Regions from separate parts of the Arthrobacter sp. R4-81 genome, predicted to be linked through region 2. Evidence: predicted binding sites of a transcription regulator. Region 2 holds the regulator's gene; the other holds the start of a gene.
What was found. The regulator LexA, encoded in region 2, represses DNA repair genes until DNA is damaged. The targets are predictions, from matches to a motif close to TCGAACANNTGTTCGA.
Positions count from the first base shown of each region.

Region 1 (7,197 bases), 980 kb from region 2:
GTTTCTCCAGTTCCTTCTGATCGGCGTCGCCAAGGGAGGCACCGCTCTTCGTAGCCACGACGAGCAGCCTGTCCTTCCCGGCTGAAACCTGCATCAGCATGTCCGATGTGCCTTCGCCACGGGTGCTGAGGGTGGCGAACGTTTCGTCCGCGTGAGTTTGGGCCTGGAGTTCTTCACTTTTGACATCGAGCCGTTGACCCGCGACGTCGACCGTGAATTGGGCGCATTCGCCCATCTTTCCCCGGATGTCCCTGACCAGTGACTCGGCGTCGGGTCCTCCCGGGCCGGACTGTGCTGACAGGGTGCGGGGTTCCTCGCTTTCGGAAACTGCCACGGCTACTTCGCCGTTTTCCACGCTTTCAAGCAACCCGGCGGTGGCAATGGACCTGCAGCCGCCGGGATTCACGGTTGCTGTACCCATCAGGAGCCGCGCAATCCTCTCACCCTGGTCGACCTGCTCCGGGGAGTAGAGCCGGAGCTCGTTCCCGTCGTCGTCCTTCATTCCTGACACCAGATCCCGGAGTTCTTCCTGGCTGTAGACCTTGCTTTGCGCCTCTGTCGGGGTAGGGCTGCCGGGGCTGGTGGTGCCGGAACCGCCACCTCCGGTGCAGGAGGACAGGGCGACGGCGGCAGCTGCGGCCAGGCTGAGCACGGACAAGTTTTTCACTTGAACCACCCCTAAATAATCGAAAGCATGCTTATGAATCCAAGATTAGGGCTGATCGTAGTGCCGGGATAGAACTTCCGGGGCTGTGGGAGTTTTTGTATTCAGACCGTGACGTTGGCGCCGGGCGGAAGGTGAGACTCAGGTCTCGCCTTCGACATCCTGGACGGATCGGGATAACAGACAGAACTCGTTTCCCTCGGGATCGCTGAGAACCACCCAACTGACGTCCGGCCCCTGACCCACGTCTGTGCGCCGGGCGCCGAGGGCGAGCAGGCGCTCAAGCTCCTCCGCGGTGGACACGCCGTCAGCCCGGAGGTCGAAATGCAGCCGGTTTTTGACGGTCTTGCCTTCGGGCACCGCGATGACGTCAATGGAAGGCGAGCTCCCATCCTGCGGTCCGATGCTGATGATGTCCGTATCCTCGTCAACAACATGCCAGTCAAGGACGGCACACCAGAATTCGGCCACCACCTGTGGGTGGATCGCGTCGATGGCGATAACAGCTAATCGGCTCGGCATGGCACCACGATAGCCGACTGCGGGAGGGACATCACACAGCCCTTGCCCACCCCGCCGGATCGTCGCCGGGGGGGATTGCATTGATTCCCTGCCATAGTGCGAGAATGTGTAGCCACTGGCGTTCAAGCTGTGTGAGTGGCCTCACTGTTTCGTATCCATGCAGAAGGGCCTCGCGGACCCTGGGCGGTGTTGGTTGCCAATTGGTGAACCGGGTTCCGAGGAAGACGAAAGCGTACGCGAGGTCGCTGACGCAGTAGTCCAGGGCGACCTCGTCGAAGTCGAGAACGGCGATGACCCCTGTACCAGAGGTGAGCAAATTGGAGGCCCTGTAGTCGTTGTGGATCAGCTGCGGATCGCTGTCGATCGGCGGCAGCGACGCTATCCGGTCACGAAGTCTTGCTGACGCTTCCGGCGCCCTCCCGATGTCCGCATGCTGCAGCCAGGTCCCTATCCGCCGCCGCAAATCCAGCGTTCCACCAGTGTGTCGCCCTAGCTTGGTCAACCGGCTGTCTCCCTGCGTTGCCAAAGCGCAGTGCAAGCGGGCCAGAGAGGCCCCGGCCTTTCGGACCGCTGTGTCAGCAGTGACGTCAAGCAGGTCGCCGTCTATATGAGGTTGCACCGTGACGGACGAGGAATCGAAGATCACTCGGTGCCTGCCGTCAGTGGCCGCCAGCGGGGGCGCCACTGGCAGCCCTTCTTTGTGCAGCGCAGCCAGCAGATCTGCGGTTCCGGAAAATTTGACGAACTGATCCTCATCACGGGACCACTTCGCCACCAAGCGTCCGCGGTCCGTGCTGATCCAGGCGATGGCGTTGTGGTCGCTGATGATGATTCGCTCGCAGGCCTTCACCTCAATCGCCCAGGATTCGGCGAGAACCTTGGTGAGCCAGCCGGCTGCTTCGTCGAAGCTGCCAAGGCCAAACCTGTTCTTCAGCGCGATTTGTGGTTCTGTCGATTCCCAAAGCATCGATAACCCAGGTGGAAACATCTTCAGAAGTCTAATACTGCCGAATTGATTGCCTTTGACGTCGCGTCTGAAGGAAGTCATGTCATCCCGCTTGACTGGACGGTATCCTCGTGGCCGTGAGTTACTACGTCAGAGCGTTTTGTACCCATGACGACCCTCCGCCGGTGTGGCCGGTCCTGTTGGAAGTCCATGGTGAAGATGGGGACGACGGGTCCCTCATGGGCGAAGAAATCGAGGAGTTTATGGATTTCCTCGAGGATGCGCCCAAGGGTAGGAACCGAAGACGCGTGGAGAAACATCTGCGGAAGACCCCTTTTCATCGTTGCGGCCCGGTTGCCGGTCTTCGACTTTGACTACGATGGATACACGCTGTGACGTCCCTGCGGCGGCTCGGCAGGGGAGAAGGACGCGACGAGGCGGGCGAGCGGCAGGGGTGCGTGGCCGGCTGGCAGTGCGTCGGCGAGCAGTCGCGCGTATCAGGCCTTGTTCCCACTGCGAACCAGTATGGCGAAAGCCAAACGGGAGGTCTGTCGAGCCGCCGTCGAAATCCGGATGCCGGTGTCAGTGCATAAAGCCGCTGCCGTCCCTGTCGCGGTCGTACTTACCGCACCGCGTGCAGCGCCTATAGCGGCCGCTGCCGTCCTCTGCGGATTCTATGTGCCACGCATGGCGCAAGTTCAGTTTGCACATGAGGATCTTGAGCATGGCGCTCTCCGTTCTGACGCACGCTTAATCCGCAAACCGCGATCGCCACGTGAACATCCCAAGTTTATGCCGTGCCTCTTGTGCCAGCCAGAGAAGCGCAGCGGCGCCACTCCAACCAGGGGGCGATAGAGTTCCGAATAATCATGAAAAACAAAAACTACGTCAGTTACCTGGTTCCTCTGGTCAAGAATTTCGATTCTTCGATGTTGACCAACGCAGAATGGGATCGGCACGTTCTAAGACGCCTTACCAGGACCTTTCGACGTCGTGGTGCAGTGCGCCCAAGGGGGGGTGCAGTCAATCTTCCGATTCTTACATGACATCCCAGCACAATGAGAGCGTTCCGCTCCACGGGAAAATTCGGCGCTGTGGGCAACCTCGAAAAGTGGCAGCTGCTCCTCCCTACAGGCGTACGAATTTCCCCGCGGAGAATTGGACATGAAGGGGCAGCGCCATCTGGATGTGAGCATGGCCGACCGGTTCGTCGAGCAGCTCGTTGATAGAGGTCTGCCCGTCCAGCTCGCCGGTATGTTCCTTGTCCATGTACCGACCCTATGTGCGTTCTGGTGGTAGTGAATCCAAGACACGCGTTTCAGACTTGGCCAGCCTGTTCTAAACCTGTACGCGGCCAGCGCCAAGGGAAATGTAGTCGACTCGGGTTGCATCCTTAGATACTGTCAGTCACATGCCCACAGAATACGGACTCGACAAAAACGCCCAGGCCGACAAAGAACAGCTCGCCGCCGTGCGCGTGGCCGTGGACGAAGTGGACGAGCAGATCGTCAGCCTCATCGCCCGCAGGGAACGTCTGATCCGCATCGCCGGGACGCTAAAAGGGGACAGTGCGGAAGTACGCGCACCGGGCCGGGTGGAGCGCATCATCGAGCACGTCCGGTTCGCGGCCGAAAAGAAGGGCATTGATCCCGGCCTGGTGGAAACGACCTACCGGACCATGATCTCCGAATTCATCGAACTGGAACTCAAAGTCCAGGAAAACAACGACTGATTCAGCTTCAGAGAGATTCCTGGACCTGAACGCCTGCCTGGAATTCCCGCCCGTCGGCTTCGCTGAAGGCTGATATCAGATGCCCCTTGCCGAGACCCATTATGGTGCTCAGGGGAAAATGCCCTGTGATGGTATTGCCTGAATGCTCCACTCCGTCGAGGTCGAAGTTCTCCTCGGTGCCGTCATGGTTGAAGGCATAGAACGAGACTGCCTCGCCATTCATGAACTCGATTCCAAGCCTTCGTTGATGTGACAGGTCAGGAGTGGACGCAACAAGCCCCACGACGTAGGCGCCCGACGACGGAATATTGCCATCAATATCGAAAGTCGCCACCAAATGTGAATTCTTGGCGGCGATGCTGGCGTTTCTCAGGAGTGCTTCATTGGAACTCATGGCTCCATCCTGCTCTCTGCTTCCCCTTCCGTCCACCCCCGACCTAGGTTTTGTCATGCCTCGGGCGTAGACTGAAAGTATTCGAAGATATATTCGAAGAAGGAAGTTGTTAGAAGTTGCAAGGAAGCTGTAAGAAAGTTGCACGGAGGCATCCATGGGGATATTCAGTGAGGGTGTAGAGGTGGAATGCGCTCCTGAAGGCCAGCCCTTGAACCTTTTCTGGGCAGGGTGCCGCTACACCGTGTGTGCAGAACCGGTGCGCTGGTTTGAACGCCGTCAATGGTGGGCAGAGGAAAAAAGGGCACCCCTGGGGGCAGGCAAGGGACTGGTAGACCATGAAATCTGGCGGGTGCAAGTCAAAGCTGAAGATCAGCGTTCACCGGGGGTGCCGCAGGAACCATTAACGCTGGACCTGTCGCGCGATATTGGCAGCGGGCGCTGGAGGCTGCTGCGCATCCATGATGCCCTCCAGCCAAGAACAGCACCAAAAACAGCATGAGCTTTACCCACCTTCACGTCTCCACTGCCTTCAGCGCACACTACGGAGTCTCCTGGCCGGAGGAACTTGCCAGTGCAGCCGCGGCTGACGGGGCAACAGCATTGGCGTGCACCGACAGGGACGGGCTGTACGGAACAGTCAAACATTTAAAGGCATGCATGGCTGCGGGCATCGATCCGGTAGTGGGAGTTGATCTCGCAGTATTTGACGACGACGGCGATCACCGCACCCAGCTTTCGGGCCGGGTTGTTGTCCTCGCCCATGGACACAACAACGGAGCCGGCTACCGTGCCCTTTGCCGGCTTATCTCCGACGCCCATGCAAGGACAACAGGCAAGGCAGGGGGAGTGGTCCCTGTCGCAGTGACCAGGGCGGAGCTGGCATCCAGAACACTGGATCCCGACACTTTGAAACCGGTCCTGACCGTTCTCATCGGACCTGATTCCGACGTCGGCCGGTCCATGGGAGGACGGAAATACCTACTTCCCCGCACCTTGTTCAAGCGCTGGCTGGAAGCAATGCCCCAGGGAACAGTAGTGGCCGAAGTCGTGTCACAGCTAAGCCCCCCAGGAGCCCCACTGAGCACTGCCCATGCTGTGCGCATGCTCAAACTCGCCGCCGAACACCATGTACCAGCCGTCCTGACCAACGCCGTCAGGTACTGCGAAGAGGATGGAGCTGCCACAGCAGATGTCCTCGATTCCGCCCGCACACTGAAATCACTTCCTGAACTCTCCTCAGCCCCCCTTCTGCAACCAACAGGACAAGGCTGGTTCAAGTCCAAGGCGCACATGGTGCAGCTGGCAAAAGAAATCATCCACTCAGCGGGGTACGGCACAGCTGACCTGAAAAGACTGCTGGCTCAAACGGAGGCGCTCGCGGATCGTTGCCGGATGGATCCAGTCTCCGACATGGGCTGGAAGCAACCGGTTGTTCCTGAAACTTCCGTCATCGGCATCGCCGGTGATCCTTTAGTGGAACTGATCCAGCGGTGTGAGGCCGGGATCGGCCGCCGCTTCCCGGGGATCTCCGGAAAGCAGGAAGTTGAAATGCGCTCCCGGTTGGAGCATGAACTAAGGATCATCGGAAACCTCGGCTTTGCTTCTTACTTCCTCACCGTTGCCGAAGTTTCCCGCATGATCCTGGATATGAACGTCAGGGCGGCGGCCAGGGGCTCCGGAGCCTCAAGCCTGGTCAACTACCTTATTGATATCAGCCAGGTGAATCCCCTCCAGCACGACCTCGTATTTGAACGGTTTCTTTCCGGCGACAGGGCGACCCTTCCCGATATTGACATCGACGTCGAAAGCGCCGAAAGGCACAACGTTTACCGGAAAATCTTTGACCGGTTCGGGGCTGAACGGGTCACTTTGATGAGCATGCAAAACGGGTACCGCGCTCGCGGTGCTGTCCGGGATGCAGGCATGGCACTTGGAATGGACGACGGCGAAATAGGCGAAATCGCGAAACAGCTGTGGCGCTTTTCCGCGCGTAAATTCCGCGAAGCCCTTGCTGAGAAGCCGGAACTACGGGAGTTCGCTGGCCGGGTTGAGCGGGATTTTTCTGAAAACCAGCAGCTTGATCTTTTGGTTGATCTCACTGAACGACTGGACCGGTTGCCTCGCCACATCTCCATGCACCCCTGCGGAGTGATCCTGGGCGATTCCACCCTTTTGGACCGGACCCCGGTCCAGCCCAGCGGACTGGGATTACCCATGAGCCAATTCGATAAACACGACATGGATCCCATGGGAATGCTGAAGCTCGATGTCCTGGGGGTCAGGATGCAAAGCGCCATGGCCTTTGCGGTCCGGGAAGTGATCCGGCTTCATCCCTCCAAGGCAGAGGTAACAGCAGCTGGTTCGCATCCTCCTGGCAATGACGGGAATGGTCCTGCCTACATCTCTGATGACGGGCATATAGACCTCAATGCAGTGCCCTTGGATGATGAACCAACCTATGAGCTGATACGCAGTACCCACACTCTTGGTTGCTTCCAGATCGAATCTCCGGGGCAGCGGGAACTGGTAGGCAAAATGGCCCCCCGGGATTTCAATGACCTCATCATCGACATTTCGCTTTTCCGGCCTGGGCCCATGAAGTCGGACATGGTCAGGCCTTTCCTGGAGCACCGGCATGGGTTTTCACCAGAGGTTTACCCCCATCCTGATCTGAAGCCTGTCCTGCAGGAAACCCATGGAGTCACGGTGTTCCATGAGCAGATCCTGAAGACCTTGGACGTGATGACAGGGTGCGGGCTTGCCAGGGCTGACGAGTTCCGCCGCGTGCTTGGAAATGAGGCCTTGGAATTCAAAGTGGAAGAGTTTTTCCGCCGCGAGGCCAAAGCCAAAGGCTATTCCCCCGAAGTGGTGGACAAGGTCTGGGGAACCCTGAAATCCTTTGCCAGCTTTGGTTTCTGCAAGGCTCACGGGGCGGCCTT
Region 1 covers NZ_CP096445.1:2,083,040-2,090,236, forward strand. Annotated here, with positions in the region: gene M1E05_RS09845 (hypothetical protein) at 1-667, opposite strand, end outside; gene M1E05_RS09850 (VOC family protein) at 806-1,186, opposite strand; gene M1E05_RS09855 (phosphotransferase enzyme family protein) at 1,218-2,174, opposite strand; gene M1E05_RS09860 (hypothetical protein) at 2,231-2,452, opposite strand; gene M1E05_RS09865 (hypothetical protein) at 3,261-3,401, opposite strand; gene M1E05_RS09870 (chorismate mutase) at 3,544-3,864, shown strand; gene M1E05_RS09875 (hypothetical protein) at 3,872-4,258, opposite strand; gene M1E05_RS09880 (DUF6504 family protein) at 4,413-4,757, shown strand; gene M1E05_RS09885 (DNA polymerase III subunit alpha) at 4,754-7,197, shown strand, end outside.
Region 1: the regulator LexA is predicted to act here: its motif matches at 4,340-4,355, upstream of M1E05_RS09880 (DUF6504 family protein).

Region 2 (7,197 bases):
GAGACCATGACCAGTCAGCACAACACCGGACCAGATTCAGCCGCCCAGGATATGTCCCCCGAGGAGATCCAGGCTGTAATTGACCGGATTCTCGCCAAGGATGTACCTCCCAGGAACGTCCGGAAGGCGGACGAGGACAGCAAGGCTGTTTTTGGAAGGGCGCAGGCCATTTCAGGGCTCAACGACGAGCACACCAGCTACGACGGTGATCAGCAGGATCTTGAGGAACGACGCGCACTGCGCCGTACCGCAGGCCTTTCCACAGAGCTGGAGGACGTTACCGAAGTCGAGTACCGGCAACTTCGGCTCGAACGGGTGGTCCTGGCGGGGTTGTGGTCAGAAGGAACCCTGGCCGACGCCGAGAACTCCCTTCGGGAACTGGCAGCACTGGCAGAAACCGCCGGCTCAGAAGTGCTGGACGGCCTCGTTCAGCGCAGAGCCAAGCCCGATCCCGGAACTTTCCTTGGCTCAGGCAAAGCCCTTGAACTGAAGGACATTGTTATGTCCACGGGGGCGGACACCGTTGTGGTCGACGCCGAATTGGCTCCATCACAGCGGCGCGGCCTTGAAGATATCGTCAAGGTCAAAGTCATTGACCGTACCGCGCTCATCCTCGATATTTTTGCCCAGCATGCCAAGAGCCGCGAAGGCAAGGCCCAGGTGGAACTGGCCCAGCTCGAATACCTGTTGCCGCGCCTGCGTGGTTGGGGTGAGTCCATGTCCCGCCAGGCCGGTGGCCAGGTGGGTGGGGCAGCGGCTGGAATGGGTTCCCGTGGTCCTGGTGAAACCAAGATCGAACTGGATAGGCGCCGGATCCGGACACGGATGGCGAAACTGCGGCGGGAAATCGCCGCCATGAAGCCTGCGAGGGAGACCAAACGGGCCAACCGCCGTCGTAATGCGGTTCCGTCTGTTGCGATTGCCGGATACACCAACGCCGGCAAGTCCTCGCTGCTCAACAGGCTGACCGACGCCGGAGTCCTCGTGGAGAACGCGCTTTTCGCCACCTTGGATCCAACGGTCCGTAAGGCCGAAACCGCCGACGGATTGGGTTACACCCTGGCCGACACCGTGGGTTTTGTGCGGTCATTGCCCACGCAGTTGGTGGAAGCGTTCCGCTCTACGCTGGAGGAAGTGGCCGATTCCGACCTCATCCTCCACGTAGTGGATGCCTCCCATCCGGATCCCGAAGGCCAGATTGCGGCCGTGCGCGCGGTTTTCAGCGAAGTTGATGCGCGCAAGGTCCCCGAGATCGTCGTGCTGAACAAGGTAGACGCTGCTGATCCATTCGTGGTGGAGCGGCTGAAGCAGCGCGAACCCCGGCACGTTGTGGTTTCCGCCAGGACTGGCCAAGGCATTAGCGATCTGCTCAAAGCCATCAGTGACTCCATCCCCAGGCCAAGCGTCAAGCTGGAACTGCATATCCCATATAACCGGGGTGACCTGATCAGTAAACTCCACGAAACAGATGCTGAAATCCTTACCCTGGATCACGATGAGCATGGCACACGTGCCGTTGTGATGGTCCGGGAAGGTCTTGCCGCTGAGCTGGAATCCTTCATCAGCAATGACTGAAGCGGATCCGGAGGCGAATGCATCGGCCAGTGAGCGGTTTGTGGTTGAACTGCTCGACCGGGCTGTCTCCGGAATGGGCGGCGAGAGCCGCACCGGTCAGCACGAAATGGCCCGGCAGGTGGCGCGCGCAATAGACAGCGGCGACCACCTGCTGGTCCAGGCAGGAACAGGGACCGGTAAGTCCCTCGCCTACCTGATTCCTCTCATCGCCCACTCGCTTGTCAGTGACAAACCCACTCTCGTCTCGACGGCCACATTGGCCCTGCAGACTCAGATTGTGGGAAGGGACTTGCCCAGGCTGCTGGAAACAATAACTCCGGCGCTGGACCGGCCTGTGAAGGTGGCGCTCGTCAAGGGCCGAGCCAACTACGTCTGCAGACACAAGCTCGAGGGCGGTTTCCCATCCGAGGAGCCGTCTGAGGGGCAGTTGTTCTCTCTGGGAGAGGACACCAGCGTGCCTCACTTTGCGGCAGCCATGGGTGGTCCTTCGTCCCAACTGGGCAAAGAAGTGGTCCGGCTGCGTGACTGGGCGGAAAAGACCATCACCGGCGACCGCGACGAGCTGATGCCAGGCGTGACCGACAGAGCCTGGAGGCAGGTGTCCGTCACGTCAATGGAGTGCCTGGGGGCGCAGAAATGCCCCATGGCGGCCGAGTGCTTCAGTGAACTGGCCCGTCAAAACGCCGCCGAGGCCGACGTCGTTGTCACTAACCACGCCATGCTCGCCGTCAGCGCTTTCGAGGGCCTGGCGGTGCTTCCTGAGTACGATGTTGTGGTGGTGGACGAGGCCCATGAACTGCAGGACCGGGTCACGGGTGCAGTCTCCGGGCAACTCTCCGTTGCCATGGTCCATGCGGCGGCATCCGGAGCGCGCAAGAATACGGGCATCACCGTTGACGCCCTCAACTCCGCGGCGGCCAACCTCGAAGTTGCGATTGCCGGGATCCCCAGCGGTCTCCTGCCCAGCGGGCTCAACGACGAACAACTCGACTGTGTGGACCAGCTCCGCGACGCATGCCGCGCAGCGCTCTCCGATTCCAAGGGGGACAGTTCCACCACGGCCGACGGCGGGCGGCAGCTGGCGCGCTCCCGCCTCCTGGTGATCTTGGAATTGTGTGAACGACTTATCGCAGCGCGGGAAAACGGCGAAGTGGTGTGGATTTCCCGAAACAGCACCTTTGATCCGCAACACGGTTACTCCGCACCCGATGACGCCTCGCCGGCTTTGATCAATGTGGCGCCCCTAAGCGTCGGAGGCCGGCTCCGCGAGGGACTGTTCGAGGGACACACCGTCGTGCTCACATCCGCTACGCTCGCGATCGGCTCCGCCTTCGAACCTGCGGCGGGCGGCCTTGGTCTCGTGGGCCCGGGTGCGCCGAGCTGGACCGGCATCGACGTCGGCTCTCCTTTCGACTATCCGAAACAAGGAATTCTCTACGTGGCGGGTCATCTTCCGAAGCCGGGTCGGGGCACCTCACCCGAAGCTCTCGATGAGCTCGAAAAGCTGATTCTTGCCTCCGGGGGCGGGGCGCTGTGCCTGTTCTCCTCACGCCGGGCAGCGGAAGACGCTGCGGAAGCCCTGCGTCCCCGGCTCGACATGAGCATTCTCTGCCAAGGTGATTCAACTATGACGGCGCTGGTCCGGCAGTTTGCGGATGAGCCTGACACCTGCCTGTTCGGCACCATGTCCCTTTGGCAAGGAGTGGACGTTCCTGGGGGCTCGTGTCGCCTCGTAGTGATCGACAGGATTCCCTTTCCGCGTCCTGATGATCCCCTCATGACGGCGCGCTCCCGGGCGGCAGCAAAGGCAGGCGGCAACGGCTTTATGTCTGTTTCCGCCACCCACGCCGCCATTCGGCTTGCCCAGGGTGCCGGCCGCCTTATTCGTTCGACAGGGGACAAGGGCGTGGTCGCCGTGCTGGACTCACGGTTATCAACTGAGCGATACGGCAATTTTCTGCGTGCTGCCCTGCCGCCCTTCTGGCCCACCACCGACCCTGCGATTGCGGTGGCGGCGCTCAAACGGCTGGCCGAGGAAACGCGCGTGGCCAGTACCTAGCTGGAGCGCGGGTCCTAGATGGAGCGCAGGACTGAGACCACTTTGCCCATAATGGTGGCATGATCGCCCAGGATGGGCTCGTACTGCGTGTTCTGTGGCAGTAGCCATGTGTGGCCGTCCCGTTGGCGGAACGTCTTGACTGTCGCTTCATCGTCCAATAGCGCGGCCACGATATCGCCGTTGACTGCGTCGCTCTGACGGCGCACAACCACCCAGTCACCATCACAAATCGCGGCATCTATCATGGAGTCTCCCGCTACCTTCAGCATGAACAGCTCTCCGTGGCCAACGAGCTGGCGGGGGAGCGGCATAAACTCTTCGACGAGCTGCTCGGCGAGAATAGGACCGCCTGCGGCGATGCGCCCGACCAGGGGGACCATGGCGGTGTCTGTTGCGCCAGCGAGTTCCGTTACCGGTTGACGGCCTACACTCCTGAACCGGTTTGGCTTTTCCGGCCGTGAAGGCTCCGTTCCGCCTTCTTCCAGGGTCAGCGGCATCAACACTTCCATGGCGCGCGGACGCTTCGGATCCCGGCGCAGGTAACCGAGTTTCTCCAGCTGGGACAGCTGGTGGGTCACGCTGGACAGGCTCGCAAGGCCGACTGTGTCCCCGATTTCACGCATGGATGGGGGATAGCCGTTGTCATTGACCGACCGTTGAATGGTCTCCAGGATTCTCTTTTGGCGAAGAGTGAGGCCCTTGGGCGTCCGGGCATTCTGCGAGGCCCCTGCGGTGGCCTTGCTGCCCGCGGCTTGTGCTGCCATTTTCGCCAACGCCTTTCCATTTCTCCCGGCTTCTGAGCGCCAGCCGCCGGGAACGTTCTGCCTGAATGTCAGACCCTGCTGATCAACTGCAGATGTGGTTGTCCTGATCAATGTTTCTTTGATCAAACCTAGGCCAGCCAAGGGAGTTTTTCAAACATTTGTTCTAGTGAGTCTCGACAATGTTCGATCATAGATGCTAAAACTTAGTCAGTAAGGTTCGAATATGTGTTCTAGTCGGTTTTCTAGTTTGCTTGCTCCGGTCGCCGAATTCGTTCAAGCGTTCGAAACCGGAGGCCGGTGGCAATGAATACCTTGCCATCAATGAACACGACGGGCAGCACAGTATGGTCCAGGAGGACGGTCATGTCAGCTACATCCGCGTTCCACGAGTTCTTTCCGCAATCGGTCTCCGGGGAGTCTCAGTCGGCGACGACGCTGCACAGTTCCCTCGCCCCGCAGAGGCCCGCTCTCTATGAGCCCGAAATGGCACCTGCCGGTCACGGGGCCCGCGCCCACGAAGAAGACAGTGGCTACGGTGCTGGCACCCCTGGTCAAGCCCATGGCCGGGTGCAGGCACCGCTGCGGCTTACCCGGCGCGGATGGATTGTCCTGGTGGTCTTGCCCCTTATGCTGCTGGCTGCCTTGCTGATGTCGCTCTCGGGATTCCTTACGTCTCCGGCCAAGGCAGCTGACACCGTCGCCGAGCTCTCCCTGACTCCCACTGTGACCGTCACCGTGCAGCAGGGCCAATCCTTGTGGGCCATCGCCGGCACTGTTGCACCTGAGCGCGATCCGCGGGATGTCGTGGCTGACATCGTGCAGTTGAATAACCTCGATGGAGGTGCGGTCAGTCCGGGGCAGCAGCTCTTTGTCCCCTCCGCGTGAGCCCTGTCCTCGAGCCCGGCTTCGCCCGGAGGCGTCACAGTTTTCCGGCCCCGGCATCAGGCACTTAAACTGTTCTGGTGACTGACCAGCTAGCGCGCTTGAACCGACTGCCACTCCGCGACAATCTCCGGGGCCTGACGCCTTACGGTGCGCCGCAATTGGATGTGCCCATCCTGCTGAACGTGAATGAGAACACTCACGGCGTGCCAGAGGATGTTCTGAAGGCCATCTCCGAGGCCGTAACCGCTGCAGCCGCCGGACTGAACCGGTATCCCGATCGGGAGTTCAGTGAGCTCCGGTCAGCCCTGGCCGAGTATCTGGGGCATGGGCTCGAGGCCGAAAATATCTGGGCAGCCAATGGATCCAACGAAGTCCTGCAGCAGACACTGCAGGCTTTTGGCGGACCTGGCAGGACAGCTTTGGGCTTTCCCCCCACGTACTCCATGTACCCCTTGCTTGCCAGCGGTACTGACACCGAATACGTTTCCGGCCTGCGCGCTGCCGATTACGGGCTAAGCGCAGAGTACGCGGCCGAACAGGTCCGGGAGCTTCGACCGAACGTAGTTTTCCTGAGCTCACCTAACAACCCCACCGGAACCGGCCTTGGCCTGGACGTAGTGAAGGCTGTCTACGAAGCCGGTGAGGAGAGCCGCACCATTGTTATCGTGGACGAGGCCTACCACGAGTTCGCACACGATGGTACTCCCAGTGCACTCACGCTCCTCCCCGGGCGGGAACGCCTGATCGTAACGCGCACCATGAGCAAAGCGTTTGCACTGGCCGGAGCCCGGCTCGGTTACATGGCGGCAGCGCCTGAAGTCACTGATGCCTTGCGCCTGGTCCGCTTGCCATACCACCTGTCAGCGGTCACCCAGGCAACAGCCCTTGCCGCCCTGCAGCACCGGGAAGCGTTGATGGCCGACGTCGAGGACATCAAAGCTCAACGCGACAGGATTGTCTCGGAGCTGACACGAATGGGCCTGACACCTGCCGCTTCCGATTCCAACTTTGTTTTCTTCGGGGGACTGGAGAATCCGCACGCAGTCTGGCAGGCACTTCTTGATTGCGGAGTCCTGATTCGCGACGTCGGCATTCCCGGACATTTGCGGGTGACGGCAGGAACAGAGGCCGAGACCACAGCATTCCTTGAGGCACTGGAGCGCATCCTGACAAGGCAAACCGCAGTACCGGCCTAAACTTGAACCAAGACCCAGAAGCCCCACGCTTTCAGGCCCTTCTTCCTAAGGACATATCACCATGAGTAACCCTGGATCCATTGCTGCCGCGGCACGGACTGCGCGAATGGAGCGCGCGACCAGTGAATCCTCTGTACTGGTAGAGATCAATCTGGATGGATCCGGAACATCGGACATCGATACTTCGGTTCCCTTTTACGACCACATGCTCACGGCACTCTGCAAGCATTCCCTGATCGATATCACGGTCAAGGCCACCGGTGACACGCACATCGATGTCCACCACACAGTGGAAGACGTCGCCATCACCTTCGGAGAAGTCCTGAAAGTGGCCTTGGGTAACAAGGCAGGTATCCGGCGTTTCGGAGAAGCGACCGTTCCCCTTGATGAAGCGCTGGCGCACGCAGTCGTGGACGTCTCCGGCAGGCCTTATCTGGTCCACGGCGGCGAACCTGCCGGCCAGGAATACCACCTCATTGGCGGCCACTTCACAGGCTCACTCACCCGCCACGTTTTCGAAGCCATCACCCTGCACGCAGGAATATGCCTTCACATGAACGTCTTGGCCGGCAGGGACCCCCACCACATTGTGGAGGCACAGTTCAAGGCGTTCGCCCGGGCACTGCGCGCGGCCGTGGAAACCGATCCGCGCGTGGACGGAATCCCATCAACTAAGGGGGCATTGTGACCGGAAAGCTCATCCAGGACGGCGCGATCC
Region 2 covers NZ_CP096445.1:3,063,954-3,071,150, reverse strand. Annotated here, with positions in the region: gene hflX (GTPase HflX) at 7-1,575, shown strand; gene M1E05_RS14270 (ATP-dependent DNA helicase) at 1,568-3,634, shown strand; gene lexA (transcriptional repressor LexA) at 3,649-4,398, opposite strand; gene M1E05_RS14260 (LysM peptidoglycan-binding domain-containing protein) at 4,882-5,283, shown strand; gene M1E05_RS14255 (histidinol-phosphate transaminase) at 5,361-6,479, shown strand; gene hisB (imidazoleglycerol-phosphate dehydratase HisB) at 6,541-7,167, shown strand; gene hisH (imidazole glycerol phosphate synthase subunit HisH) at 7,164-7,197, shown strand, end outside.